One region of the Deinococcus yavapaiensis KR-236 genome, then DNA from elsewhere that is predicted to be linked to it. Evidence: riboswitches for the same ligand, from Rfam matches in the RefSeq annotation. Region 1 holds a riboswitch; each other region holds the start of a gene.
The links. A riboswitch is a leader RNA that binds a small molecule or an ion and turns the genes downstream of it on or off. The one in region 1 is predicted to bind S-adenosylmethionine.

Region 2: linked by a shared signal. The riboswitch ahead of metH (methionine synthase) and the one ahead of DES52_RS12035 (methionine ABC transporter ATP-binding protein) in region 1 are both predicted to bind S-adenosylmethionine.
Region 3: linked by a shared signal. The riboswitch ahead of DES52_RS06740 (O-acetylhomoserine aminocarboxypropyltransferase/cysteine synthase family protein) and the one ahead of DES52_RS12035 (methionine ABC transporter ATP-binding protein) in region 1 are both predicted to bind S-adenosylmethionine.

The regions. Positions count from the first base shown of each region.
Region 1 covers NZ_QJSX01000009.1:27,249-36,921, forward strand. Annotated here, with positions in the region: gene DES52_RS12000 (response regulator transcription factor) at 1-224, opposite strand, end outside; gene DES52_RS12005 (PepSY-associated TM helix domain-containing protein) at 232-831, opposite strand; gene DES52_RS12010 (DUF2271 domain-containing protein) at 854-1,456, opposite strand; gene DES52_RS12015 (FAD:protein FMN transferase) at 1,453-2,406, opposite strand; gene DES52_RS12020 (enolase C-terminal domain-like protein) at 2,523-3,617, opposite strand; gene DES52_RS12025 (AAA family ATPase) at 3,614-4,372, opposite strand; gene DES52_RS12030 (GGDEF domain-containing protein) at 4,480-5,487, shown strand; SAM riboswitch class I at 5,575-5,701, shown strand; gene DES52_RS12035 (methionine ABC transporter ATP-binding protein) at 5,808-6,737, shown strand; gene DES52_RS12040 (methionine ABC transporter permease) at 6,743-7,387, shown strand; gene DES52_RS12045 (MetQ/NlpA family ABC transporter substrate-binding protein) at 7,405-8,172, shown strand; gene DES52_RS12050 (DUF6766 family protein) at 8,225-8,890, opposite strand; gene DES52_RS23295 (hypothetical protein) at 9,060-9,673, shown strand, end outside.
Region 2 covers NZ_QJSX01000001.1:47,061-56,733, reverse strand. Annotated here, with positions in the region: gene metH (methionine synthase) at 1-1,390, opposite strand, end outside; SAM riboswitch class I at 1,457-1,584, opposite strand; gene DES52_RS00295 (hypothetical protein) at 1,763-2,275, opposite strand; gene DES52_RS00290 (undecaprenyl-diphosphate phosphatase) at 2,350-3,180, shown strand; gene DES52_RS00285 (heme-dependent oxidative N-demethylase subunit alpha family protein) at 3,190-4,182, shown strand; gene DES52_RS00280 (hypothetical protein) at 4,229-4,432, opposite strand; gene DES52_RS00275 (universal stress protein) at 4,630-5,733, shown strand; gene DES52_RS00270 (DUF3108 domain-containing protein) at 6,162-6,836, opposite strand; gene DES52_RS00265 (nuclear transport factor 2 family protein) at 6,797-7,207, opposite strand; gene DES52_RS00260 (phosphopentomutase) at 7,204-8,364, opposite strand; gene lptB (LPS export ABC transporter ATP-binding protein) at 8,433-9,197, shown strand; gene DES52_RS00250 (DUF3084 domain-containing protein) at 9,212-9,673, shown strand, end outside.
Region 3 covers NZ_QJSX01000004.1:202,054-211,726, reverse strand. Annotated here, with positions in the region: gene DES52_RS06755 (translocation/assembly module TamB domain-containing protein) at 1-3,907, opposite strand, end outside; gene DES52_RS06750 (acylphosphatase) at 4,003-4,266, shown strand; gene DES52_RS06745 (VOC family protein) at 4,306-4,698, shown strand; SAM riboswitch class I at 4,753-4,878, shown strand; gene DES52_RS06740 (O-acetylhomoserine aminocarboxypropyltransferase/cysteine synthase family protein) at 4,999-6,330, shown strand; gene DES52_RS06735 (homoserine O-acetyltransferase family protein) at 6,327-7,301, shown strand; gene DES52_RS23410 (HD-GYP domain-containing protein) at 7,430-9,061, shown strand; gene DES52_RS06725 (DUF4397 domain-containing protein) at 9,153-9,673, shown strand, end outside.

The sequences.
Region 1 (9,673 bases):
GTGGCGTTGCCGCTCGAGCGCCACTCCCTGGCGAGCCGGAAGCCCGCGTCGGGACCTTCGGGAAGGCCGACGTCGAGAATCACGAGATCGTAAGGGTAGAGGTCGGCGAACGAGCGGGCGGACGCCGCGTCGGCGACGTGATCGACGATGAGGCTTTCCTCGGCCAGGCCCTCTTTCAGGACCGTGCCGAGGCGAGGATCGTCTTCGACGAGCAGGACGCGCACGATGACCTCAGGTCGCCAGTCGCATGAGGGCGATCACGACGACCGCGCCGCCCACCATGACGAGAAGTGCCTTCACGCGAATCTTGCGCAGGTAGAAGAGCAGCGCGAGGCCCGTGACGGAAATCAGCGTGAGGAAGAGGCCCGACACGTCGATCACCCACGCCCACGCGCTGCCCGCGTCGCGTCCGCGGTGAAGGTCGTTCATGACGGCGACGAAGCCTTGCGCGTCGACGTTCACGCTGTACTTGCCGCTCGGCGCCTCGATCAGCACGTCGGCGGAGTAGCCGGGCGCGCGAAACGAGAGGCTCGCCTCACCCGCGTCGAAACGCGTGTCCTGCGCGCGACCGCGCAAGTTGTGCGCGGCGCGCAAGTCCTCGGCGACCGTCAGCCAATCGACGCTCTCTCCTTGAATCCAACCGCGGGGCAAGGTGCCGCTGAGTTCGCGCCGCGCCTCCATGGAACCGAACGTCCAGTCGGGGTGATTGAGGGTGATGCCCGTCAGCGAGAAGAACAGCACGACGAGCAAGCTGATCATGGACGTGTAGATGTGCAGCCAGCGCAGCGTGGCGTTCGTGCGCGCCTTGAGGGTACGAGGGCGAGGCTTCACCCTCGCCTCGCTCACCTTGGGTTCAGGCGTGCTCGCGGTACTCAAGGATCACTCCGGAGATGTCGTTGTTGCCGTCGAGAGTCTTCTTGAAACCCTTCGCGCCGATCGTGACCTTCTCGCTCACCAAGCTGTACGGACCGTGCTCGCGCGCCGTCTCCACGAAAATCGTGTACTCGCCTTGCGGCAACGGCGCCTTCTTGTCGTCCTTGCCGTCCCACACCAGCGTGTACTTGCCCGGGTTGCGAGTCGGCGCGGACACGGTGTCGACGAGCGTGTCGGTGTTCGTGGCCGATCGGTACCAGCGGCGCAACTCGGGAATGTAGCGCGGCCCGCGTCCTTTGGTTTCCACCCACAGGCTCAAGGTGCGCACTTCCTTGCCGCTCGCGTTTTCGATCCACACCGCGACGTACGGGCGGTTGTAGCGGAAGCCGGACGGCGCGGCGAGTTCGACGGTCACGGCGAGTTCCATGTCGGCGTCCCACTTCGTCGTGGCGGTCGTGCCTTGCGCGAAGGCGGGAAAGCGCGACAAGGCGAGGCCGAAGGTCGCGAGGGCCGCTTGTCCGATGAAGCGGCGGCGAGAGACCGACCGAGCGGCGGGGAAGTTGTCGTTGGAATCGTGGCTCATACGGTCTCCTTGAAGGTGAGGGCGGTGGGGGGCCAAGTACGGTTGGTGTGACGAGCGCGGTCCGACGTGACGAGCAACACGCCCACGCCGACGTCGTCGGCGAGGCGCAAGCCTTCGTGCGGCGGCACGACGCCCACGATGGTGGCGAGAACGTCCGCCGTCAAAGCGTCCTTCGCGAGGACGGACGCCGAGACGACGTGCGAGACGGGTTCGCCGGTGCGCGGATCGAGAACGTGCGAGTACCAAGTTCCGCCGATGTCGAATCCGCGGTGGACGTTGCCGCTCGTCGCGAGCGCCGAGTTCGAGATCGTCACGACGTCGAGCGGACGCGCGTTGTCGGCGGAAGCGAACGGATCGGTGATGCCGGCGCGCACCTCGCCGTGACCGGCGTGACGCAAATCGCCGCCGATGTTGACGAGAACGCTCGACACGCCGGTCACGGCGAGCGCGGCGTTCACCGCGCGGTCGACGATGTAACCTTTGGCGATCGCGTTGAGGTCGGGACCGCCGGGCGTGGCGTTGCGGGCGCCGCGCTCGTCGATCTCGAACGGTTCGTCGCGCAGCGTTCGCGCGAGGACGGCGAGGACGTCGAGCGACGGGCGTTCTCCACGCCGCGCCGCCTCTCGCCAAGCGTCCGCGAGGAGGCCCGCGCCCGGATGAAACGCGCCGTTCGAACGCTGCCACCACGCGCGCGCTTCGCGCAACACGAAGGCGAGGTCGCTCGACACGGCGCGGCGCTCGCGAGTGCGGCTCCAAACGCGCAACTCGCTGTCTTCGCGGTAACGGCTGAAGATCCCTTCGAGGCGGTCGACTTCGCGCAGCGACGCGTCGCGGGCGTCGAGCGCCTTGCCGCGCGTGGACGCGACGATCCGCAACTGCAGGGCCGTTCCGAGGACGCCTTCGACGATCTCGTCGTGCCGCACGTCGCGGCGCGGCCAGCTCAGGCGCATCCTCGTTCCTTTCCGTGGTGAAGTCGTCCCGTCACCGCCCCATGCTGCCGCAGGGTTGTAAAAGTTCGGTAAAAAAATTGTGTGTCTTTCGAGTACGAGCGCTCGCCACTCGACCTTCACGCCTCGGCGACGAGCGCCCGACGCAATTTCGTCTCGTCCACGGTGACGTTTCGCAGTTCGTCGAGCCAAAGCTCACCGTCGTGCAAGGTCGGCAGGGCGGTGGTGACGTCCTCCTCGAGCTTCAAGAAGAAGCTGAGCTCGCTGGGATGGTCGACTTCCGCGTGGCTCGCGACGAGGGCGGCGTGAATCGTGCCGAGCGTCGTGGACGCTTGCGAGCCGATCATGACGCCCTTGCCGCGCGCGCGCGCGATCTCGAGCATCTCCAGCGACGACGTGAAGCCGGTGCGCGCCGTCTTCACGTTGAGGATGTCGAAGGTGTCGAAGTCGAGCTCGCGCTCGAGGTCGGGCAAGGTGAAGCACGAATCGTCGGCGACGATCGGCAAGATGCCTTCGGCCTTCAGCGTGGCGCGCGCGCGCAAGGCGCGAACGGGCAGCGGTTCTTCGACGTACAGCAAGCCCGCGTCGCGCATGGCGCGCAGAGCCGCCCTCGCTCCTTCGGGCGTCAAGGTCTCGTTGCTGTCCGCGTAGAGATCCACGCCGTGCCCTTCGAATTCGTGCGCGAGGGCCGAGATCACTTGCAGGTCCCGCGCGTGGTCGCGTCCCACCTTGACCTTCAAGACGCGCACGCCCGCCGCCACGACGCGCTTCGCCTCGTTCAGCATGTCGGCCTTCGAGGCGATGCCGAGGATGAACGACGCGCGCACGCGCCGCTGGGGTCCGAGCAGGGCGTCGAAGAGGGTCGTGCCGTTCACGGCGGCCCGAGCGTCCCACAACGCCATGTCGAGCGCGCCGCGCGCGGCGTGATTGTTGGCGACGCTGCCGAGCACGCGGGCGAGGCCCGCCTCGTCACGCACGTCGAGTCCCACGAGGCGTTCCGTGAGGTGGTCGACGATGCCACGGATACTCGCGACCGTCTCGCCGTAAATGGTGGGCCGCGGCGGCGCCTCCGATTGCCCGAGCGCCCCGCCCGCGACGTGAACGCGGATCAAGACGTGCTCGGCGGCGTCGAGCCGCGAGTGCGCGCCCCATTGAAGGGCGCCCTTGAGCGGCAGGCGGTACGGCAGGGCCTCGACACGCTTGATCGTGGTCACAGCCACTCCATGACGCGGCGCGCAATTTCTCGAGCGTCGTACCGAACCGTGTCGAGAATCAAGGCTCGTTCGGACGGCAAGCCTTCCAGCACGCGCACGGTCGCTTCGGGGTCGTAGTTGCGCCGCTCCGTCACGACGATACGCGTCTTGGCGGCGAGGTCGGCCGAGTCCACGTCGAGGCGGGCCAAGGCGTCGAGGGTCTCGTCGTCGAACACGTCACGCACGTCGGCAATGGCGTTCAAGGCTTCGCGGGCGGTCGCGGCCGTGTCCGCCTGCTCGACGGCGTCGAACGCGTCGCCGCGACCGAGCAGGCGACGGACGCGCACGAAGTCGGGCGCCGTGAGGGCCACGAAGCGCGCGAGCGGCAAGTGCCGAGCGGCGTGCGTCACCTCGTTCACGCCCCGCAGCCCATCGAAGAGCAGGACTTCGGCGTCGTTCGGAACGCGAAGCGCCGCGAGCGCCTCGGCCATGCCGCCCGGATGCGCTTGGCGGTAGGCGGCGGTGAGGCGGAAGCGTTCCTCGCGGTCGGTCACGGGCGCGCCCACGAACGGTTCGATCATCACGGCGTCCGTCACGGCGCGGCGGTCGGGCAGCAAGGTGAACGGCACGCCGAGGTCGCGCATCGCGCCGAGAACGGTGCTCTTGCCGACGCCCGTCACACCGACGAGCACCACGACGGGTACGTCGCGCACCCGTCGTTCGCTTCGCGCCGCGTCGCCCGTCCATCCTGTTCCTTCCTGAAGTCGGTCGGTCATCGGTTCAGTCTAGGACGGAGCGCCGAAGCGTTCGGCACTCACTTCTAAGCGAAAAGCAGCATTGTGAAGATTGTGTAAGAACGACGCCGTTACGCTGGCGATGTCGTATGCCCGATGAGCCCGCCGCTTCCCTTCCCCGACTGCACGACGGGCTGCTCGAGCGATACAGAGCTTTCGTGGCGGCCCTCGGCGTGCTGTTCTCGTGCCGCTCGGCACAGGACATCGTCCGGGTCGCGCACGAACAGTTGCTCGCGATTTTCGACGCCCCGATCCTCGTGATCGCGTGGACGCGCGAGCAAGGCGGCTGGTTCTGCCAGATGCGCGAAGGCGACGAGCTGTACGAAAGCGAAATTCCGGCGCGAAACGACGGGTTGTTCGAGCGGGTGCTGGCGGGAACGTTCGAGGCGACGGGCGACGTGTTGGAGTACGCCAGAACGCACGACCTGTTTCTTCGCGAACTTCGCGACGACGACGACGACGACTGGTCGAGGTCTTGGATGGGCGTGCCGCTCGTGATCGACGGACGGACGCGCGGCGTGCTGTCCTTGCAATCGTACGAGCCCAACGCCTTTCACGCCGAGGACTTGGAGTTGCTGCGCGTCATGGCCGCACATCTCGGCGTCGCGTTCGAAAACGCGGAGTTGCGCACGAAGCTGGAAGCCCAAGCGCACACTGACGCCCTCACCGACTTGCCGAACCGACGCGCGTTCGACGAGGCCCTGGAGACCTCGTGGCACGCCACCGCCGAGTGGACGCTCGTCGTGCTGGACGTCCAGGAATTCAAGGCAATCAACGATACCTTCGGGCACGACGTGGGAGACGCGGTGTTGCGCGAACTCGCTCGATTGCTGGCGAGCGTCCCGACGAGTCCGGAAGGCGCCTTTCGCCTCGGCGGAGACGAGTTCGCGTTGCTGCTGCGCGGAGACGGGAAGGCCGCCGCGCATCGTTTGAACGCGTGGTTCGAGGCCGTCGAGCGGTTCTCTTGGCCTCACGGGCACCACGTCGGCGTCAACGCGGGCGCGTGCGAACGACGTGAGGCGTCCAACGCCGAGACTTGGCTTCGTCTCGCCGACCGCCGCATGTACGAGGCGAAGGCGCGCCGCGCGCCGTGGTGACGCTTCGCGCGACGTGCCAAACTCACTTTCGTTTTCCCTCCGGGACGCTACCTTTGCGCCTGTTGCCGTGAACCGTCGCGTGCAACGCTCTTATCCAGAGCACGTCAGGGACCTGGCCCTTCGAAGCGTGCAGCAACCGACCCTCATCACGGTCAAGGTGCTTTCCAGCCTGAAGCGCGCCGACGATGGCATGACGCTTCGGGAGCGATAAGAGAAGGGTCGCACGCCAAATGCCGTCCCCTTCTCGACACATCTTCGGGAAGGGGACGTCTCGTTTCATCCTCCCACCCGCCGTTCGTGCGCTCGGGAGGGCGCTTCTCGTGATCGAATTCCAGCACGTCCACAAAACGTACGAAGGCGGGCACGTCGCCCTGCAAGACTTGAGCCTCGAGGTGAAGGCGGGAAGCGCCTTCGGAATCATCGGTGAGAGCGGCGCGGGCAAAAGCACCGTCACCCGCCTCATCTCGGGCCTCGAAGTTCCGTCGAGCGGCGAAGTGCGCGTCCTCGGGCAAAATCTCGCGGCGCTCGCGGGCCGTGAGCGCCGCGCCGTGCAAAGCAAGATCGGCATGGTCTTCCAGCACTTCAACCTCCTCGCGCAGCGCACCGCTGCCGGAAACGTCGCCTTGCCGCTCGAACTCGCCGGCGTGCCGAAAAAGAAGCGTGACGCTCGCGTGCGTGAAGTGCTCGACCTCGTCGGGCTCTCCGCCTTCGCCGAACGTTACCCCGCGCAACTGTCAGGCGGGCAAAAGCAACGCGTCGGCATCGCCCGCGCCCTCGCGCTCGAACCGCGCCTCCTGATCGCCGACGAGGCGACGTCCGCGCTCGACCCGGCGACGAGCGCGAGCATCCTGCGTCTTCTGCGCGACGTGCAGACCAAGACGGGCCTCACGCTCGTGATCGTCACGCACCAGATGGAAGTCGTGCGCGCCGCTTGCACGCACGTCGCCGTGATGGAGCGCGGCGTGCTCGTGGAAAGCGGCGAGGCGAACGAGGTGCTGCGCCGCCCCGCGCACGCGGCGACGCGCGCCCTCCTCAACGCGCACAAGCCCGACGTGACGCTCGCGCCGCACGAGACGCTCGCGCGCGTGACCATCGAAGGCGGCCTCGGCACCGAGGTCCTCGCGCGGCTCGCCGCGTCGAAGGTGCGCGTCGTGAGCGTCGAGCCGATCGAAGGCGCGGCGGACGTGTGGCTCGCCTTGCCCGAAGGCGTCAACGAACGAGCGGTCCTCGGCGTGGAGGTGGCGGCGTGAACGACATGCTGCGAGACCTCCTCGTGCAAGGCACGCTCGAAACCCTCGGGATGGTCGTGCCGAGCGCCCTCGTCGCGCAACTCCTCGGAACGCTGCTCGGCGTGCTCCTCGTGATCACGCGGCCCGGCCACCTCAAGCCCAACGCGCCGTTGCACCGCGTCTTGGGACTCGTGATGAACGTCGGACGATCGCTGCCGTTCATCATCTTGCTCGTCGTGCTGATTCCGTTCACGCGCCTCGTCACGGGCACGTCCATCGGTTCCACGGCGGCCATCGTGCCGCTCACGGTCGCCGCGATTCCCTTCGTGGCACGCCTCGTGGAAAGCGCCCTCCTCGAAGTTCCCAACGGCGTTCTCGAAGCGGTGCGCGTGATGGGCGCCCGCAACGGACAGATCATCTTCAAGGTGCTGCTGCCCGAAGCGAGAAGCGCGCTCGTCCTGGGATTCACCGTCATGACCATCAGCCTCGTCGGCTACTCGGCGATGGCGGGCGCGATCGGGGGCGGCGGCCTCGGCGACCTCGCCATTCGATACGGTTATCAACGCTTCGAAACGACCGTCATGATCGCCACCGTCGTCATCCTGGTCGTCCTCGTGCAAGCCTTGCAACTTCTCGGCGACTTCGTCGCCCGTAAACTCGACCACCGCTGAACTCAAGGAGTTTCATCATGAATAAAATCGCCATTCTCGCTGCCCTGCTCTCCTCTACCGCCTTCGCCGGAACGCTGCGCGTCGGAGCCACGCCTGTTCCGCACGCCGAGATCCTGAACTTCGTCAAGCCGATCCTCGCCAAGCAAGGCGTGACCCTCGAAATCCGCGAGTTCACCGACTACGTGCAGCCGAACCTCGCGCTCGCCGACGGCAGCATCGACGTGAACTTCTTCCAGCACGTGCCGTACCTCGACGAGTTCCAGAAGAATCGGCCGCTCGGCATCGTCGCGTCCACGAAGGTGCACGTCGAGCCCATGGGCGTCTACAGCAAGAAGCTCACGAGCCTCAAGACCATCAAGGCGGGCGCGACGATCGCCATTCCCAACGACCCGAGCAACTCGGGGCGCGCCTTGAAGCTTCTGGAGCGCGCGGGCCTCATTCGCCTGCGTAAAGAGGCGGGGATCAAGGCCACCGTCCTCGACATCACCACGAACGTCAAGAAGCTGAAGTTTCGCGAACTCGAAGCCGCGCAACTGCCCCGCGCCCTGCAAGACGTAGACGCCGCCGTCATCAACACGAACTACGCGCTCGAAGCGGGCTTCAATCCTGTCAAGGACAGCTTGTTCATCGAAGGCAAGCAAAGCCCGTACGCGAACGTCCTCGCCGTGAAGCCCGCCACACTGAAGAACCCCGACTTCATCAAGTTGCAAAAGGTGCTCAACAGCGCCGAGGTGAAAGCCTTCATCCAAAAGCAGTACAAGGGCGCGGTCGTTCCCGCCTTCTGAATCTCCCCAATCCTCTCGGGGAGGCGCCCCGCGGCGCCTCCCCGCATCGTTTTCAGGCGTCGCCCGTTTGAGCGTGGGGCGCGGCGACGGGCTTGGATTCCGGCGAGCCTTTCTGCCGCAGCACGATCGACAGCAGCACGATCGACGCGACCGCCAGAAACTCGCTTTGCCAGTTCTGCAGCGACTGGAACCAAAAGGTGGAAGACGTCATGAACTCCGCGAGGTCGATGGGCCGCTGACCGTGCGCGATCGCCTCCAAGTTGCGCTCGTCCATGCCGCTCCACCCGTGCAAAACGAACGAAATCGCGAAGAGCGTGAAGAACGCGATGCTGAGCGAGTTCTGGTACAGCGCCAAAGCGAGCCCGCCGCGCTTGACGGGACCCGGAACGTCCGGGCGGTCCTGGAACTCCAGCGGGTCTTGATCGACGGGTTCCTCCTCGTCGATCTTTTTCGATTCCGCCGAGCCTTTCTGGCGCAGCCACACCGTCAAGAGGACGTACGCACCCATCTGAAGGAACTCGCTTTCCCAATTTTCGGTCGTGGCTTCCCAAAAATGCGCCGTGCCGAGATAGCGCGAGAAGGTCACGTCCGTGCCACCATGATCTTCTCGGTCCGAGTTGAAGTCTCGCCATCCCACGAGGGACTGACCGACCCAGAGCATGAGGAAGATCGCGACGACGACGATCCCGAGGTTGTTTTCACGCCAGAAGCGTTGCATGCCGACCTCCTTCGCTTGCCTGCCTTTCCCCGAGCATGAGGGATTGTAGCCACGCCCGCCATGAGGCGCCCTTGAGCGAGCCGCCAGAAGATCTACAGGAACGCGCTCGACCGAACAGCCTGAAGAAAGCGCCAATTTCCTTCCCAGCTCGATCGCCCAGAATGAACGCATGAAGGACCTTGTGCAACAACTCCTCTTTATGGCGATGACGGACGCGACGGGCGGCGCTCGCGGCGGTGACAACCTCGACGGCGTCGACGCGAACGACGAGACGGACGCCATGAGCGGCGGCGACGCGACGTCCGAGGACGGCGACATTCCCGGCGTGGCCGACGAACCCGACACCGAGTACGACGATCCCGACGCGGACTCCGACGCGACGAGTTCCGAAGGCGGAGACGACCAGCCGTATCCCGGCTACGTTCCCGACGACGTCGTGGCCGCGCCCGGCCAAATCGACGAGAACGAGATCGACAATCAGCGAATGGGCGAGGCGGCGATGCGCGACCTCGGCATCGATCCGAAGATGCGCGAAGAAATGCTCGACAACGCCGTCGCCTACGGTCTCGACGTCGAACCGACGAACGTGAACGACGAGCGCGCCTTCGACGACGGCCTGCCCGGCTCGTGGTCGGACTTCAGCGCCGTCACCGAGGACGCTCCGGAAGGAACGACGCGCCTCGCCGATCCGAACGACGACGCGGGCGGCGACGTGAAAGGTCCCCGAGTCGGCGGCGCGGGCGGCTTCGACGGCGGTCCCGCTCGAACGACGCCCCTTCCCGG
Region 2 (9,673 bases), on a different contig from region 1:
ATTCCTCCTCGCCGTCCTTCAGCGACAACGAGTTCACGACGCCCTTGCCCTGCACCTTCTTGAGGCCGGCGGCGAGCACCTCGAAGCGGCTCGAGTCGAGCATCACGGGCACGCGCGCGATGTCGGGCTCGCTCGCCACGAGGTTCACGAAGCGGCCCATCGCCGCCTCGGCGTCGAGCAGGCCCTCGTCCATGTTCACGTCGATGACTTGCGCGCCGTTCTCGACTTGCTGTCGCGCGATTCGCAAGCCCGTGTCGAAGTCACCCGAAAGGATCGCCTTCGCGAACTTCGGGCTGCCCGTGACGTTCGTGCGCTCCCCGACGTTCACGAACCGAGCCGCCTCGCCGGCCCGCACGACGAGCGGTTCCAAGCCCGACAAGCGCAAGGCGGGCGGCAGGGGAGACGGCCGACGCGGCTCGACGCCCTCGACCGCCGCCGCAATCGCCGCGATGTGCTCGGGCGTCGTGCCGCAGCAGCCTCCGACGATGTTCAGCAGCCCTTCGCGGGCGAAATCGCCGAGGATGCGCGCCATGTAGGCCGGGCTCTCGTCGTAATCGCCGAACTCGTTCGGCAAGCCCGCGTTGGGGTGGATCGACACGAACGCCGACGTGTTCGACGCGAGGGCGCGCAGGTGCGGCCGCAGCATGTCCGCGCCGAGGGCGCAGTTCAGCCCGAGGCTCAGCAAGTTCGCGTGCCCGAGGCTGATCGCGAACGCCTCGGGCGTCTGACCGCTCAAGGTGCGTCCCGACGCGTCCGTGATCGTTCCAGACACCATCACCGGAACTGCCACGCCGCGCCGCGCGAACACTTCCTGCGCGGCGAACACCGCCGCCTTGGCGTTGAGGGTGTCGAACACGGTCTCGATGAGCAGCAAGTCCGAGCCGCCGTCGAGCAGACCCTCGATCTGCTCTTGGTACGCCTCCGAGAGCTCGTCGAAGGTCACGCCGCGAAAGCCGGGATCGTTCACGTCGGGGCTGAGGCTCGCCGTTCGCGCCGTCGGCCCGACGGCGCCCGCCACGAAGCGCGGCCGTCCGTCGCGCGCCTCGAACTCGTCGGCGACCCGTCGCGCGAGCCGCGCGCCCTCCACGTTGAGCTCGCGCACGAACGCGGCCGTCTTGTACTCGGCTTGAGAGACGCTCGTCGCGTTGAAGGTGTTCGTCTCGACGATGTCCGCGCCCGCCTCGAAGTACGCACGGTGAATGGCCGCGATGAGGTCGGGCCGCGTGAGATTCAGAAGGTCGTGGTTGCCTTTGAGGCGCGTGTCCGGAAAGTCCTCGCGGCGATAGTCCTCCTCGGTGAGGACTTCGCGCTGAATCATGGTGCCCATGGCGCCGTCGAGGATCAGGATGCGCTGCCGAAGCTGCGCTCGAATATCTCTGAGTTGTTGCAAGGAGACTCCAAATGAAAAAAGCGCGCGGGCCGCCGGGCTCGTGCGCCATGGGACGCGAATCGACTGGCTCCATCGTTCTCGCGCGCCTCCATGCCATCGTCGGCGACCGCGCGAGTTGGAAAGCACCGTGCCGCGATGAGGGTCGGTTGCCGCGCCGTCGCCGGGCCAAGTCCCTCGGGCGCTCGAGATGAAACCGCGCGAATCGAAACGAAACGCGTCGCGCGATACGCGTCATTGTGTCAGAGTGACGCCAAGTCTTCAACGACGTCCGTGACACTTCTCCTAGGCAACACCTCTACGAGCCTAGAAGATCACGCCCCGCCGGTCGTGACCTTCGAGGCTCGGCGCTTCAAAGAACGCGTCGCGCGGTCGTCACGGCGTGGTCGAAGGCTCCACGAGAGTTCGAAGCTCTTGAATGGCGGCCTTTTCCGCGTCGCTCACCTGCACGCCGCCCAAGCCCAGAAAGCCGCCTTCCTTCGCCGCGCCCGCGACGCGCTCGGCGACGCGAAGAAGCAGGGTCTTGTACGCTTGGACGTCCTCGGGCGTCGCCTTCGTCGACACGGCCCACAACGCTTGACGCACCCCTTCGAAGGCTTGGGTTTTCGTCTCGTCGAGGTTGCGCGCACGCTCGGCCGTCTCGGTCGCCTGAAGCTGCTTCAGCTCGTCACTCGTCGTGTGCTGATACGCCTCGGCCATCGCGGCGAGCAACGGCGTCGTCGGATGCGACGCGATCATCTCCTGAATGACGTCGGAGATGGCCCCCGTCTCGGCGAGCAGGCCGGTGAGGCCGCTGGGACTCGCCGCGATCACGGCGAGCCCCGCGCGACCCGGGCCGTTCATGACGCGAAACCACTCTTGCGGGCTGAAGCTGTCCTTGACGTTCATGTCACGAGCTTAGCGCACGCGTGGAACAATCCGTATTTCGCCTCACTTTTATCTTTTCCGGTAGTCTGATCCCCATGCCGGATTGGATTCAAGCCATCATCCTCGGGATCGTCGAAGGCGTCACCGAGTTCCTCCCGATCTCGTCCACGGGTCACCTCATCGTCGCGTCGGACTTGTTGCGCTTTCAAGAGCCCGCCGGAACGCAAGGAACCTTCGAGGTCGTCATTCAAGGCGGCGCGATCCTCGCCGTCCTCGTCTACTACTTGCGCGACCTGCTCGGCCAAGCCCGCTCGATTCGCAGCGACAAGAACGTTCAGCGCCTTTGGCTGACGGTGATCGCGGCGTCCGTGCCCGCCGTCGTGATCGGCTTCGCCTTCGGAGACCGCATCAAGGAAACGCTCTTTCGGCCCGATGTCGTCGCCACCGCCCTGATCGTCGGCGGCGTTTTGATGTACCTCATCGAACTGCGGCCGCGCACCGCCACGACGACGCGGTTGGAGGGCGTGAACCCCGTGCAGGGCTTTTGGATCGGCCTCATCCAGTGTCTCGCGATTCTCTGGCCGGGTTTCTCGCGCTCGGCGAGCTCGATTCTGGGCGGCATGTTCTTGGGGCTCGACCGACCCACCGCCACGAAGTTCAGCTTCTACCTCTCCATCCCCACCCTGGGAGGCGCCACCCTCTACGACTTGTTGAAAAACGCCCACAAACTCGGTCAGGCGGGTCTCGCGAACGTCTTGATCGGATCGGCGGTCTCGTTCGTGACGGCGTACCTCGTGATCGGTTGGCTGCTGCGCTTCGTCGCCACGAACGACTTCAAGGGCTTCGCGATTTACCGCGTGCTCGCGGGCCTCGTGATCCTCGCCCTCATCTACTTCGGCGTGATTCAAAACACGCTGCGGACCTAAACTGACGTCATGACGCGCGCCGACACACTTCTCGACCGCGAGCCTCTTCGCTACTATCCGTTCGAGACAGGCCGTTACGACGTCTCGGCGGGTTTGACGCGTCTCGGCGAGCAACGCGTGCACGGACGCATCGAGTCGCACGTGTTCGCGTTCGACGCGACGTACGAGCGCTTCCTGACCGCCAAGATCGAGGCGCGGCCCAAGCTGCACTTCTTCTACCAGCAGGCGGCGTTGTCGCCGATGTTGCGGCGAGCGGTGCTCGCGGCGATGCTGCCTCGCCTCGCCGAGGACGCGCGCGAGTTCGTTTCCTGGAACGGCGAGACGCTTCGCAACGATCTCCTCGGTTGGTCGGCGACGCTGAACCTCGACGAGGGCAGCATCGGCGCCCTCACCCGCTTTCCCGCCCGCTTCTCGGCGTCGGTGGCGAACGTCGAACCGCTCGACGCGCTCGACTTCCTCGCCTTGAACGTTTCCGAGGATTTCAGCATCGTCGCGCGCTCGAACGACACCGGAGAGGACTGGCTGGCGGCCCTTCATGTTTGCGCGCCGCAGCATTGGGATCCGCGCGAGAAGATCGGCCGTTCGTTCGGTCCCGTTCACGCGCCCGTGGGTGGAAGCGCGGCCCTCATCGCGACGGCGCCGCGCCTCGTGCACGCCTTGACGCACAAGGGGCCGTTCGCGCGCTTCGCGTGGGGTCTCGCGACGTCAGACCGCTTGGAGCACCACCCGGCGACTCGCGACCACGAAGACCGCTCCGAGCGCCCATTCGATCCCGAGTCGACCTTCGTGCGCGTCGAGCGCCAGACGCTCACGCCTTTTCCGGACGAGCGAGGCGCCTTCTTCACGATTCGCCCTTACCTGTATGCGCTGCGCGAAGTCGCCGCCGACGCCGATCGTCGCGCTCGACTCGCCGCCGCCTTGCGCTCCATGACCGCCGAGCACCTCGCGTACAAGGGCATGACGAGTTGGCGTGACGAGGTTGCCGCGTGGCTGGAGACGTGAAGAAAGGGCGGAACGACTTCATGGTCGTTCCGCCCTTGGCAGTCCGTCAGCTGTCGAGCAACTCCGGGTAGTTGATTTGCATTTCGTTCCACGTCAAGAGGCGCATCGAGCCGCTTTCCTCGTCGACGAGCCAGTACCGAGGCACGCTGTCCTTGTAGATGACGGTGCCGTCGCAGGCGACGAGAGCGCGGGCGCACTTCTTGAGGTGATCTTGGCATTCCGTGCCACTGAGGATAAGTTCCTTGATCACACCACTCCTTGAGGTCCGCGGCCACGCTGCGAACGCGAAAGTGCAGGCGCGGCGCTTTCCTAACGCCTTTTCATGGTAGCGCGGGCAGTGCCCGACTCCATGAGATACGTCTAAGTTTGTCGCATCTCCTCACGACTTTTCAAGCTCGTTTCGTGTGACGCTCCTCATTCGTCGGTGCAAGCGCTACAATGTCCGTCATGCCAGATTCTCTGGAAGCGCGCTCCCCGACCGAGAACGCGCCCGCCGCCGAGCCCGCGCGCCGCGGCCATCACAAAATCTTCGTCGGGATGGCCGCCGGAGTCGGCAAGACCTACCGCGCCCTCGGCGAAATCCGAGAGCTCTTCTCGCTCGGCAAGAACGCCGTCGTGGGCATCTTGGAAACGCACGGACGCGCCGAAACGCAAGAGGCGGCGCGCGGGCTGCCAGTCTTTCCCCGGCGCGAACTCGAGTACAAGGGAACCCGACTCACCGAACTCGATCTCGACGGTCTGCTGAAGCTGCATCCCGACGTCGTCATGGTCGACGACCTCGCGCACGCCAACGCGCCCGACAGTCGCAACGCCCGCCGCTACGAGGACGTACGCGAACTTCTCGACGCGGGTATCGACGTCATTTCCACCGTCAACATCCAACACCTCGAGAGCCTCAACGACCTCGTCGCCAAGATCACGGGCGTACGGGTCAAGGAGAGATTGCCCGATCAAATCGTGGCGGACGCCGACGAGGTCATCCTCGTGGATGTCACGCCGCAACTGCTGCGCGAACGCATCCGCGCCGGGAAGATCTACTCGCCCGACAAGGTCGACCAGGCGCTCAAGAACTTCTTCACCGACGAGAACCTCACGGCGCTTCGTGAACTCGCGTTGCGGCAAGTGGCCGACGCCGTGCAAGGCGAGGATGCCGACCAGGCTCAACTCGTGCGCGAGCGCATTCTCGTCGCGATCAGCGCCGAACCCGAGTCGGGCCGCCTCATCCGCCGAGGCGGTCGCATCGCCTCACGCTTCAACGGCGACCTTCACATCGTGTACGTCGAAACGGGCAAGCTCGGCCGCGACGAAAGCAAACTTCTGGAGGCTTTCAAGGCGTCGACCGAGGATCTCGGCGGCACCTTCCACACCCTCAAGAACCGAGGGGGCGTCGGCCGGACCCTCGTGCAGTTCGTGCGCGAACATCACGTCACGCAAGTCGTGCTGGGCGAATCGAGCCGCTCGCGTTTTCAAGAGCTTTTGCGAGGCTCCGTCATCCACACGGTCCTGCGAGAAACCTCCGGCGTGGACGTGTACGTACTGACGCGGGAGTGACGCCGAAGGGCGACGCCCCCTCGCGCTTCACATGAAGGCGAACCGCACCCGCACGAAGGACATTCCCGGTTGGCCGAGACGGTGGTTCAAACGCGGCCCTTCTTGCCCGGCAGTCACGCCGAGCCGGGCGAAGGCCTCTAAGGCGGCCTGGCACTCAAACCGCCCGAAGGAACACGGACGTCGGCGACTTTCTGGGCGTAGGAAAGCATTAACGGACCGACTGCTCCCGCGTAGCACCGAACGCTATGAAGCGCGACTTGCTCGTCACGTCCCTTGAAGGGCGCTCGAGATTCTTCTCGGTAGCCGAACACGAACTCGAAACGCACCATATAGGGATAGGCCTGGCCGAAAACTAGCCTTTCGGGCCGCGTTCACCTCGACTTGAGCGTGGCCCGATTTCTCCCGTCGCCTCCGACCGCCTCCTTGAGTCAGCGCCGTCGCCTGCGGCTGGGCTCGCCGCGCTTTTCCTGGCGCGGCTCGGGCGTTCGGCGAGGTCGGTCTTCTCGCAACGTGGCGTCGATCGGACCGAAATCGGTGGGCTGCACGAGCCTGAGCAGACGGCGTTCCGGCGCGTCCTCGACGTGAACGAGGGCCCCGCCCGGGCGAATCTCGTAGACGACGGCGGCGACGCCGTTCACCGTGTCGTTCGCGAGGCGCCGCACGATGGCGCGGCCGCCGACCATTCGGACTTCCGCTCGGTCCTCGTCTTGCAAGGACCGCAGCCACCACAGCAACGAGATGGGGTCGTGCAGGTCGGTCACGAGCGGCGCGCTCGCCTCGTCGCGTCCTTGTCGCACAGTGAGCAGCGCCGTCTTGTCGTCCGGCAGGGACTCGAAGGTCGCGCGCTTTCCGTCTCCCTCCGCGTAACCGAGGGAGACGAGTCGCTGAGGATGCATCTTCGACGTCTGCACGCGCCGTAAATCCGGCAGGACCCCCCCGAAGTCCGTCGTGACGCGCGCGACGAGCAGACCGCGGTCGAGGGCCACGTGCCACGCCATCTCCCCGGCGGGACGACCGCCGAGGGTGAGGACGAGGGTGAACGTCTCGGGGCGCACGTCGCGCGTCAATTCGCGGGGCTCTTGTGGACGTGCACGACTCGCCATTCGCCCTCCCTTCGCTCGAGCACGCGCGTTTCGTTCGTACTCTTGTGGACGATGCCCGCCTCGCCCGCGACGCTCAAGACGAGCGTGTACGTCACGACGACGACGCTTCCGCTCGCCAGCACTTGCACGTGCGGCTCCAAGATCGACACGTGATGCGCGCGTCCGTTCGTCGTCGCCCAACTGTTTTCGATCATGAATCGGTGGAAGTCGAGGCCAAGTTGACGGTGCGGCGTCACGAAGTGCTCGTACAAGCTCAAGTCCGGCGCGGTCGTCGCTTCGTACGTTTCCCAATCGCTCGCGAAGATCGCCTCCAAGTGGCGCCGGAGAAACGCCAGGACCTCCGCGTCCGTGACGACGATCGGCGCGTTCACCGCAAGGCCTCCGCGAAGCTCTCGCCGGGTCCCGTCCAAGCAACTCCGTGCCGCTGAGCGATCGTCGCACCGAGATCCGCGAACGTCGCCCGCTCCCCGAGGAAGCGCGGCGTGAGATTCGGCGCGTACGCGAGCAGCAAACCGTACTCGCGCGTGTGGTCCGTGCCTCTCCACGTCGGGTCGTTGCCGTGGTCGGACACCAAGATCAGCACGTCGTCACGCTCCAAGGCGCTCATGAGGTCGGGCAGGGCGGCGTCGAATTCGTTGAGGCACGCCGCGTACCCCTCCACGTCGCGTCGATGGCCGTACTTCGCGTCGAAGTCCACGAGGTTCGTCATCAGCAAGCCGTCGAACGGCTCACGCATGAGACGCAACGTTTCGCGGATGCCCTCGGCGTTCGAGCCCGTGTGCACCTCCACGGTGAGGCCGCTGTGATCGTAGATGTCGCCGATCTTGCCAACGCCGATCACGTCACGCCCCGCGTCGGCGAGGGCGTTCAAGACGGTGCGCGGCGGGGTGAGGCTGAAGTCCTTGCGAAGTTCGTTGGCGCGCTCGAACGGATGCGAACCGCGAAAGGGCCGCGCGATGACGCGCGCGACGGCGAACTCGCCTTGCAGAATTTCACGCGCCGCCGCGCACCATTGGTAAAGCTGCTCGATCGGGACGACGTCGAGGTGCGCCGCGATCTGGAAGACCGAGTCGGCGGACGTGTACACGATAGGATCGCCCGTCTCCAGGTGCGCTTCTCCGAAGTCACAAATCACGTCGGTGCCGCTGTACGGCTTGTTGCACAGGTAGCCGCGACCGGTCGCGGCCGTGAAGCGGTCCATCACTTCCTTTGGAAAGCCGTCGTGGAACGTTTGGAAGGGATGTCGAAGCTGCACGCCCATGAACTCCCAGTGCCCGGTCGACGTGTCCTTGCCGGGCGACACCTCGCGCAGGCGACCCCACGCCCCGATCACCTCGGTTTGCTCGTCGCTCGCGGTGAGGTGCACGCTGGGAACGCGCCCGAGACCCAAGCGCGCGAGGGCGGGCAGCTGAAGGTTCGTGCGCTCGACGATGTGGTTGATGGTGTGCGCGCCCGCGTCGGTGAAACGCGCGGCATCGGGCAGTTCGCCCACCCCGACGGAGTCGAGGACGACGACGATGGTCTTCATGGCGTCAGTGTAGCTTCCCGTGGCCTTGCAGGCGCCTCATGAACGCTCGTGCTAGACTCGCCGCAGTCATGACGGCCACCGAAACGGTTACCCGCACCTTCGTTCAAACACCGACGCTGAGCGCGCAAGGCTTGTTCAAGACCTACGGTCGGCGTTCCGTCGTGAAAGGCGTGGATCTCGAGATTTCGCGCGGGGAGATCGTGGCTTTGTTCGGTCCCAACGGCGCGGGCAAGACCACGACGTTTTACATGATGGTGGGCTTCGTGCGGCCCAACGCGGGCCGCATCACGCTGGGCGGTCAGGACGTCACGAAACTGCCCATGCATCGCCGCGCCCGCCTCGGGTTGGGCTACCTTCCGCAAGAGCCGAGCGCCTTTCGGCGCATGACCGCGCGCGACAACCTCCTGGCGATCTTGGAGTACCAAAAGCTCGCGAAGGCCGAGCAGGAGCGCCGCGCGGACGAACTCCTCGACGAGTTCGGCTTGACGCGAGTGGCGAACAACCTCGCCTTGTCGCTGTCGGGCGGCGAGCGTCGCCGCCTGGAAATCGCGCGGGCGCTCACGACCGACCCCGACTTCATCTTGCTCGACGAGCCTTTCACCGGCGTCGATCCGAAGAGCGTGCGTGAAATTCAGCGGCTCATCCGCGATCTGCGCGAGCGTCGCGGTCTCGGCGTGTTCATCACGGACCACAACGTCCGCGAGACGATGGCGCTGACCGACCGCGTGTACCTCATGTACGACGGCGAGGTGACCTTCAGCGGCACCCCGGACAGCTTCGGACGCAACGCGGACGTGAGGGCGCGCTACCTCGGCGACGACTTCGAACTTTAAAGCGGGGCGCGGCCGTGTTCCTGCTGTTCCTCGGCTTCGTCGTCGTCTTGTCGGGATTCGTCGCTTACGCCGCCGACAACATCGCCCGAAAAGTCGGTCGCAAGCACGTTCGGCTGTTCGGACTTCGGCCGAAGACGAGCGCCTTGATCGTGGCAGTCGTGAGCGGCATGGGCATTTCGTTCGCGTCGGTCCTCGCGTTCGGCCTGCTCAATCGACAGGCCCTTCGCAACATCGAGCAGGCCGACCGCTTGCGCGCCGAGTTGAAGGTGCTGCGCGGCGAACTCGATCCGCTGCGGCGCACCGTCGACGAGACGCGCCGAGCCTTGACGGTCGTGCGCGGCGAACGTGACGAAGCCGAGCGGCAATCACGCGAACTCGAACGCCAACGGCTCGCGGCGGTCGCCGAACGCGACCGCGTCGCCGCGCAGGCGGCCAGCTTGCGCTTGAGCGTGGACACGCTCACGAAACGCCGCGCC
Region 3 (9,673 bases), on a different contig from region 1:
GGTTCAGCGCGAGACCCTGCGACCCGTAGCGTCCCGTCCCCGAGAAGGCCAGCCCTTCGTACGCCAACCGCTTGATGTCAAGGCGAATGTTATCCAACGACCCGACTGCTGAAGCACGTAAGGTCGCCCCCAGAGCCGCGGCGTCGAGGGTGGCGTTGCCACGGCCCTGTTGGAAGGTGACGACGGCACGCCCCGTCAAGTCTCGGATGCCTGTCAACGCTCGGAAGGCCGCGAGGTCCACCGTACCCTGCGCGTTCACCTGGCCGTCTCGTACGGTGCCGCGTAGCGTCTCTTTTCGGCTGGTCACGTCGAAGCGCACGCCGTCCTGGAAGCGAACGTTGGCGTTCACGTCGGCTTCGACAGCGCGGAGGGTCGTGGCGAAGTCGCCGCTCAAGCGTGTTTCACCGACCAGCCGCACGCCACGCACGCTTCCATTGAGCGTGGCGTTCTGCCCGAGGCCGCGCACAGTAACGTTCGCGTCGGGTCCGCTTGCGCGAAGCAATCCGTGCACGTCACCATCTCGGTACGTGATGTCACCTGTCGTGTCGTACCCGGCGACGTTCAAGCCACGCACGGACAAGCCGAATTCATCGCCTCGCCACGAAGCGTTGCCACGTTCGAAGGTCCACGAGGCTCGGTTTTGTGCCAGGTCGACGTTCACGAGACCAGCAAGGGGGCTGTTGACGAGCGGGACGTTGGCAGCGAGACGTCCATCGAGTTGCTTGGCGTTGACGTCGAAGCGTCCGCTGCCGTTGAGATTGATGCCGGAGAACTCGAAGTTCTTGGCCGTCCACGTGCCAAGCCCTTTCGGGCTCAACGTGGCCTGAAGGTTGCCGAGGTTCAGCGCGAGACCTTTCGATCCGTAACGTCCCGTCCCCGAGAAGGTCAGCCCTTCGTATTCCAACTGCTTGATGCGTAGGCGAACGTCATTTAGCGACCCGACTGCTGAAGCACGCAAGGTCGCCCCGAGAGCCGCGGCGTCGAGGGTGGCGTTGCCACGGCCCTGTTGGAAGGTGACGACGGCACGACCCGTCAAGTCTCGGATGCCTGTCAATGCTCGGAAGGCAGTGAGATCCACAGCGCCCTGCGCGTTCACCTGGCCGTCTCGTACGGTGCCGTGCAGGGTCTCTTTTCGGCTGGTCACGTCGAAGCGCACGCCGTTCTGGAAGCGGACGTTGGCTCGCACGTCACTGCCCACGAGGGCGAGAGTCGTGGCGAAGTCACGCGAAAGGCTTGTTTGTCCTCGCACTTGCGCGCCACGCACGCTTCCATTCAGCGCGGCGTTCTGCCCGAGGCCGCGCACAGTAACGTTCGCGTCGGGTCCGCTTGCGCGAAGCAATCCGTGCACGTCACCGTCTCGGTACGTGATTTCCCCCGTGGTTTCATACCCGGCGACGTTCAAGCCTCGCAAGGCGAGCGCGACGGTCCCGTCGCGCCATGAGGCGTTGCCACGTTGGAAGGCCCAGGAGGCTCGGTTTTGTGCCAGGTCGACGTTCACGGGCCCGGCAAGCGGGCTGTTGATGAGCGGAACGTTGGCGGCGAGACGTCCGTCGAGTTGCTTGGCGTTCACGTCGAAGCGTCCGCTGCCGTTGAGATTGACGCCGGAAACCTCGAAGTTTTTGGCCGTCCACGTGCCGATGCCTTTCGGGCTCAACGTGGCCTGAAGGTTGCCGAGGTTCAGCGCGAGACCTTTCGATCCGTAACGTCCCGTCCCCGAGAAGGTCAGCCCTTCGTATTCCAACTGCTTGATGCGTAGGCGAACGTCATTTAGCGACCCGACTGCTGAAGCACGCAAGGTCGCCCCGAGAGCCGCGGCGTCGAGGGTGGCGTTGCCACGGCCCTGCTGGAAGGTGACGACGGCACGACCCGTCAAGTCCCGAATGCCTGTCAACGCTCGGAAGGCCGCAAGATCCACCGTACCCTGCGCGTTCACCTGGCCGTCTCGTACGGTGCCGCGTAGCGTCTCTTTTCGGCTGGTCACGTCGAAGCGCACGCCGTCCTGGAAGCGAACGTTGGCGTTCACGTCGGCTTCGACAGCGCGGAGGGTCGTGGCGAAGTCGCCGCTCAAGCGCGTTTCACCGACCACCCGCACGCCCCGCACACTGCCGTCGAGCGTCGCCCGCGTTCCAAGGCCGCGCACAGTAACGTTCGCGTCGGGTCCGCTTGCACGGGCCTGTCCGAACAAACCGCCGTCTCGGTACGTGATGTCCCCCGTCGTTTCGTACCCAGCGACGTTCAAGCCGCGCAAGGCGAGCGCAAAGCTTCCGTCGCGCCACGAAGCGTTGCCACGTTCGAAGGCCCAGGAGGCTCGGTTTTGTGCCAGGTCGACGTTCACGGGCCCGGCGAGTGGGCCGTTGACGAGCGGGACGTTGGTGGCGAGACGTCCATCGAGTTGCTTGGCGTTGACGTCGAAGCGCCCGCTGCCGTTGAGATTGATGCCGGAGAACTCGAAGTTTTTGGCCGTCCACGTGCCGATGCCTTTCGGGCTCAACGTGGCCTGAAGGTTGCCGAGGTTCAGCGCGAGACCTTTCGATCCGTAGCGTCCCGTCCCCGAGAAGGTCAGCCCTTCGTATTCCAACTGCTTGATGCGTAGGCGAAGGTCGCTCGGGGTGCCGTTCGCCGTTCCTCTGATGAGGACGCCCGACGGACGTCCGTCGACGCTCGCGCTCGTCGCACCCGTGCGCAGGTCATAAGAAGCGCGTACGCGACCCGCCAGCGCTTCACCTGCCGCCGTGAGTTGGTCGCCTTTCAGTGTCGCCGTGACACGAAGAGGATCGCGGAGCAGGTGGCCCGTCGCCGTGGCGACGACCGACTCTCCGAGCTTCCAAGTCGCCGCGACGTGCTGATTCTCGTCCAACAGGCGCGTCTCGGCGCTGCCGGTGGCGACGCTCGTACCGTCGGCGGTGAGACGGTACGCGGCGACGAGGTCGCGAAAGGGAACGCTCGCGATTTCACCCTTGGCTCCGCTCGCGTTCACCTCGACGCTCGAACGGTCCCAGCCGCCCGCCGTCGCCTGTAGCTTCAAGACGCCGCTTCCGTCTACGCCGAAAGCACGGGCGAGGTTCGACACGTTGGGAGTCGCTTGGGCGGTGATGTCCCAACGCTCGCGGGCGAGGTTCGCCTTGCCCTTCAGTGTCACGGGACCGCCGAGCCCGACCCCGGCCAGGGTCGTGTCGAACTGGTCGCCGCGCTGATGCACTTCACCTCGGATGTCGCGAACCGTCACGAACGACGCTTCCGGGACGATCAAGAGGCCGCCCGTGAGCGTGAGGTCGCCGCGAACGTCGCCGCCTCGCAGGGTGTAGCGACCTCGGAACTCGCCGCCGCGGACGCCGTTCCAGTATTGCCGCAGCAAGGTCGCGTCGGCGCGGACGTCGGCCGTCGCGGCGAGATCGCCGTTCTCGACGGCGTAACGTGCAGCCACGTTCGCCGTTCCGTTCTTCGAGACGGCGCGGACGTTGAGCGTGCCGTCGCGTCCGCTGACCGTGAGGCGGGCGTTCGGCAACGCCAAGCCGCCGGAGTTCACGTTGACGCGCACGTCCTGCACGTCGAGGTCCTCGGGCCAGACGCGCCATCCGCCTTGCGCGGGCTGAGACAGCACCTTCTTGAGGTCGACGTTCACGTCCGCGCCCTTCACGCGGCCCGTGATGCGCGCCTGCTGGCCGCCGAGATCGAGGCTACGGACGCCCAGTGTCACTTCGTCCGCCCGTCCGCTCAGTCCCGGCCCTTCGATGCGTACGCCTCGAAGCGTCGGACGCCAAAGCGGGCCCGACACCGCGGCCGCCGAGATTTTGGTATCCCCCGGGATGCGCGACAGGAGTTGACGTCCATAAAAAGGTGTTCCGAAGAAGAGCAAGATGAGCAGGATGCTCAAGGTGAGCAAGAGCATCCATCGGAGGCGAGTCACACAGGCATTCTAGAAGATGAGAGATGAGGACGGACTACCATGAAGGCAGCCTTCAGTCAGATTCGTCAGGCGGCGCGGGACTTTACACTGCCGTCATGCGAATGACCGCCCTCATTTCCGGAACGGTGCAAGGTGTCGGATACCGCCGTTACGTGCAAAGGCACGCTCTCGACCTCGCGGTCGCCGGTTACGCCGAGAACTTGTCGGACGCCCGCGTCGAAGTCGTCGCGGAAGGTGCGCGCGAAGATTTGGACCGCTTGCTTCACTGGATTCGCCGAGGCCCTCCGCACGCTTCGGTCGATCACGTCGACGTTCAATGGAGCGAGGAAACCGGACTGTCGGGCTTCTACGTCTATTAGCGAATTGACTTGCCGAGTTCTGCTGATTACGATGCGCGCATGACCCTTCGCTTCGACATGATCGGCCTCGTCGTGCTCGACATGGCCGCGTCCGTGGCGTTCTACCGCTCGCTCGGCTTGACGTTTCCCGAAGGCGCGGAAAGCGAGGGGCACGTGGAGGCGACGTTGCCGAACGGCTTGCGCTTCGCCCTCGACACCGTCGATGTCATCCTCACGTTCGATCCGGCTTGGAAAGCGCCGATCGGCTCGTCGCGCGTCGGCCTCGCCTTCCTGTGTCGATCGCCCGAGGACGTCGACGCCAAGTTCGCCGATCTCGTCGCGTCGGGCGTCACGCCGCACAAGGAGCCGTGGGATGCCTTTTGGGGACAACGCTACGCCGTGGTGAAAGACCCGGACGGCAACACCGTCGACCTCTTCGCCCCGCTCTCTTGACGCTTCGCCGAAAACCGCATAACCTGTCTCATGCTTGGCGTCACGTCCGAGCAACTCTTATCAAGAGCGCCCGAGAGACCTGGCTCACCGACGGCGCAGCAACCGGCCCTCATCACGGCAACGGTGCTCCCTCCAGCCTGAGAAATCGCCGACGATGGCGCGCCTCGGGACCGATAAGGGAAGGCAAGGTCACGAAATACTGATCCCCTTCTCTCCGGAGAGGGGGATTTTTCAGTCCCCCGAAGCAACTTCAAGCTCGCGCCCCTTTGGGGCCGCCTTGTTTCTTATGGAGGACTCTTCATGACGCACGACGCTTCTCGCAAGCCCCGCTTCGAAACCTTGCAAGTCCACGCCGGCCAGTCGCCCGATCCTGTCACGGGCTCGCGCGCCGTGCCGATCTACCAAACGACGAGCTACAACTTCAAAGATGCCGCCCACGCCGCCGATTTGTTCGGCCTGCGGGCGTTCGGCAACATCTACAGCCGCATCATGAACCCCACCAACGCCGTGTTCGAAGAGCGCATCACCGCCCTCGAAGGCGGCACGATGGCGGTCGCCGTGGGCTCCGGGCACGCCGCCCTCCTCGTGACGATCCTGACCCTCGCGCAATCGGGGGACAACTTCGTGTCCTCGCCGAACCTCTACGGCGGCACGTACAACCTCTTCAAGGTGACGCTGCCGCGCCTCGGCATCCAAGTGCGCTTCACGTCGTCCGAAGAGCGCCCCGAAGAGTTCGCCGCTCTCACGGACGACAAGACGAAAGGCTTTTACCTCGAGACGCTCGGCAATCCCGCCCTCAACGTGCCCGACTTCGATGAAATCGCGAAGGTCGCGCGTGACTTGGGCGTCGCCGTCATCGTCGACAATACCTTCGGGCAAGGCGGCTATCTCTTCCGGCCATTCGAGCACGGTGCGAACATCATCACGCACTCCGCGTCGAAGTGGATCGGCGGACACGGCACGGCCATCGGAGGCGTCCTCATCGACGGCGGCAACTTCGACTGGGGCAACGGTCGCTACCCGCTCTTCACCGAGCCGAGCCCCTCGTACCACGGCCTCAACTTCTGGGAGACCTTCGGTGAAGGCAACCCGCTGGGCCTTCCCAACGTCGCCTTCGCGATTCGCGCGCGCGTCGAGAACTTGCGCGATCTCGGTCCGACGCTCGCGCCGCACCACGCCTCGCTGTTCATCCAAGGCCTCGAGACTCTCAGCTTGCGCGCCGAGCGGCACGTGGAGAACACCCGTAAGCTCGCCGCGTGGCTCGCGACGCGCCCCGAAGTCAGCAAGGTCACGCACCCCGACTTGCCGTCCCATCCGCACTTCGAGCGCGCCCGCAAGTACCTTCCGAAAGGCGCGGGCTCGATCCTGACCTTCGAATTGCGCGGCGGACGCGAAGCGGGCGAGGCGTTCGTGAACAACGTCAAGCTGGCTTCGCTGCTCGCGAACGTCGGCGACACGAAGACGCTCGTGATCCACTCGGCGAGCACCACGCACAGCCAACTCACGGAAGGCGAGCAACGCGCGGCGGGCGTCACGCCGGGTTTGGTTCGCGTGTCGGTGGGCATCGAGCACATCGACGACATCATCGCCGACTTCCAGCAAGCCTTCGCTCGCGTTCCGGAGCTGGTATGAGCGTGGCCTTCGACCTCTTCCGGGACGTCGACACGACCCGCACGCAGACGGCCTTGCTGTTTCGCGATCGTCCGCTCACGCTCGACTCGGGGGCGCAAGTTCGAAATCTACGCGTCGCGTACCGCACGTGGGGCAGCCTGAGTCCCGCGAAGGACAACGCCGTCTTGATTCTGCACGCCCTTACGGGTGACGCGAACGCGGACGTGTGGTGGCCCGCCCTGCTACGTGAAGGCGGCGCGCTCGATCCGAACCGCTCCTTTCTCGTGTGCGCGAATGTCGTCGGCGGGTCTGCGGGCAGCACGTCGGCCGCCGAACTCGGCCATGACCTCACGATTCGGGACATGGTGCGCGTTCAAGCCGAACTTCTCGACCTCCTGGGCGTCGACAAGGTCACCGTCATCGGCGGATCGATGGGCGGAATGCTCGCCCTCTCGTTCGTCACGCAGTACCCCGACCGGACCGAGCGGGCCGTGATCGTCGGAGCGCCGCAGCGGCAAAGCGCGTGGGCCGCCGGTTTCAATCACGCCAAGCGCGCCGCGATCGCCCTCGATCCCGAACGCGGCCTCGAAATCGCGCGGATGTTCGCGATGCTAACGTACCGCTCGCCGCTCAGCTTGGAGCTCAGCCAAAGCGGTGAAAGTCCTTGCACACCCGGTGCGCGCGCCATCGACACCTACCTCGATCATCAAGGCGAGAAGTTGCGCCGCCGCTTCGACTCCGCGAGCTACGTGTGCCTCACCAAGGCCATGGACGCTTTCGACGTGCCCGACGCCGCCTTGCGCCGAAACGAAGTGCCGACGCTCGTCGTCGGGATCTCGTCCGACGAGTTGTATCCGGCGTCGGAAGTGCGCCTGCTCGCCGCGAAGCTGGGTGAAAGCACGTACTGGGAACTGCAAAGCCCGCACGGCCACGACGCCTTCCTGATCGACGCCGACAATCTCGCTCGGCGCGTGAAGAGCTTCCTGGGCTGACGTCGGAGCTTCCGTGATGGGGCGAGGCGAACGATCGTTCGCCTCGCCCCATCACCGCTCACCGATCGTTTATCATCGATCTGCATGACCCCCTGCAGCACCACGTCGCGGATTTGGCAGGAGGAGCGGTGACCCTGCCCGACGCGGAGGCGCCTTCGGACCGGACGCTTTTGCGGCGCACGTTTCAGTCGGCGCGCTCGTTGCTTTCACGCATCGACGGACCGTCCGACGACGACTACCGAACCTTGATGGACTTGGCGGCGGCGCTCATCGACGGCCACGACGCCGCCGCGTTGTTCGTGCGCGAGCGGGGCACCTTTCGTGTGCGCGTCACGTCGGGCGCTTCGGCGGTGCTCATCGACCGACGTGTCGACGCCAAGGCGTTCTTGCGCTGGTTCGACGCGCGATCAGGACGACCCGAAGGTCGGCCACGGGCTCCTCTGGTGTGCCGCGGCCACGACGCCCACTCGGCCGAAACCTTGTTGATCGCGGGCGAAGACGAAATGCCGCCCGGAACTCCGCACGTCCGAGCGTCCCTCACCGTTCCCGTCGAGGTGGACGCCCGAATCACCGCCGTGCTGCACCTCGAAAACCACTTCGACGAGAATGCCTTCACGGGGGAGCAGGAGCAGACGGCGAGCGAAATCGCCGAGCACGTCGGTTTTCTGCTGACCGCCGCCGAGCACCGCGCGCGAGAAGCGGCGCGCAACCGCGAGTTGGAAATGCTTTCCGCGTTGAACGTCGCCTTGCGGCCCGCCCGAGCGCCGGGGGAAGTCGAGGAGATCCTCGTTCAGCAGACGGTCGTCCTGCTCGGCACGCGGTACGCGACGTTGTTGCGCTACGATCCCGTCCGCGACACGCTCGTCACGACGGCTTCGTCAGGACAGCACGCGCCCGAGTCGGGCCTCTTGCTGCGGCGCGGTGAAGGCTTGTCTTGGACGGCGGTCGAGGCTCGGTCCGTGACCTGCTTTCAAGACGCCTTGCGAGATCCGCGCGCGTTCGTCCTCACGCCCGTCGAGTCGCTCGCGACGTTGTACGCGCCCCTCCTGGCCGCGTCGGGGGAATTGCTCGGCGTGCTCGCCGTCGGTCGACTCGACGCGCCGTTCACGACCGCCGAGGTGCGCCTTGCCGAGGCGTTCGCGTCGGCGGGCGCGACCGCCTTGGAACGCGCGTTGGAGACGCGCGCCGTCAAGGAAACCCGAGAGGGCGCCTTGCTCGCCTTGGGGCGCGCCCTCGAAGTGCGCGACTTCGAGACGCGCGGGCACACCGAGCGCGTCGTGCGTTGGGCCGAGCAACTCGGGCGGGCCTTCGGCTTGCCGAGCGGCGAACTCGAAGCGTTGCGTCAAGGCGCGTACTTGCACGACATCGGCAAATTAGGTCTGCCTGACGGCGTGTTGCTCAAACCCGGCGTGTTCGAAGAGCACGAGCGTCGCCTCATGCAAGCGCACACGACAATCGGAGACGCCCTCGCGCGTGGCATTCCGACGCTGCCCGAGCAGGCACGTCAAGTCGTGCGCTTCCACCACGAGCGCTGGGACGGCGCGGGCTACCCGGACGGGCTGGTCGGCGAGGCGATTCCGCTGCTCGCGCGTCTGTTCGCCGTCGTGGACGTGTACGACGCGCTGCGCAGCGCGCGTCCTTACAAGCGGGCGTGGACGCACGAAGCCGCCATGGCGGAAATCGAGCGCGAAGCGGGCCGTCAATTCGACGCGCGCGTCGTCCGCGCCTTCTTGAACCTCGTGCGCACCCTCGAAGACTGAGCGTGGATCTTCACGCAACCTTCAGTGTCGGGCACGCCGACATCCGATCCTTTCCAGGCTGCGAACAACAGAGTGAAAGGTAGGAAAAACCATGAAGAACATCATCCTGTCCGCCCTCGCCCTCACCGTCACGCTCGCCGCCGCGCAAGGCACCACGCCCATGACGGGCATGAACATGGACACGTCGTTCGTGCGCGTCGTGCACGCCTCGCCCGACGCACCTGCCGTGGACGTCTACGTGGACGGAACGCGCACCGTCGCGGGCGCCGCCTTCAAGGCCGTCACGACGTACGGCAACGTGAAGGCGGGCCGCCACAACGTCGTCGTGACCGTCGCGGGCGACAAGAGCAAGAAGGTCCTCGAAACGAACGTGACCTTGCGCGCCGGAACGTACTACACCGTCGCCGCGCTCGGCAAGCTTTCCAACATCGGCTTGAAGGTCTTCACGACGACGAGCCTCAACACCAACAAGGCCAAGGCGCGCCTCAACGTGTACCACCTGTCGCCGGGCGCTCCCAACGTGGACGTGCTCGCCGTGGACTACAACAACGCCAAGGTCGTGAGCAACCTCGCGTACAGCAACGTGAAGACGGCGTACGTCAACCCCATGGG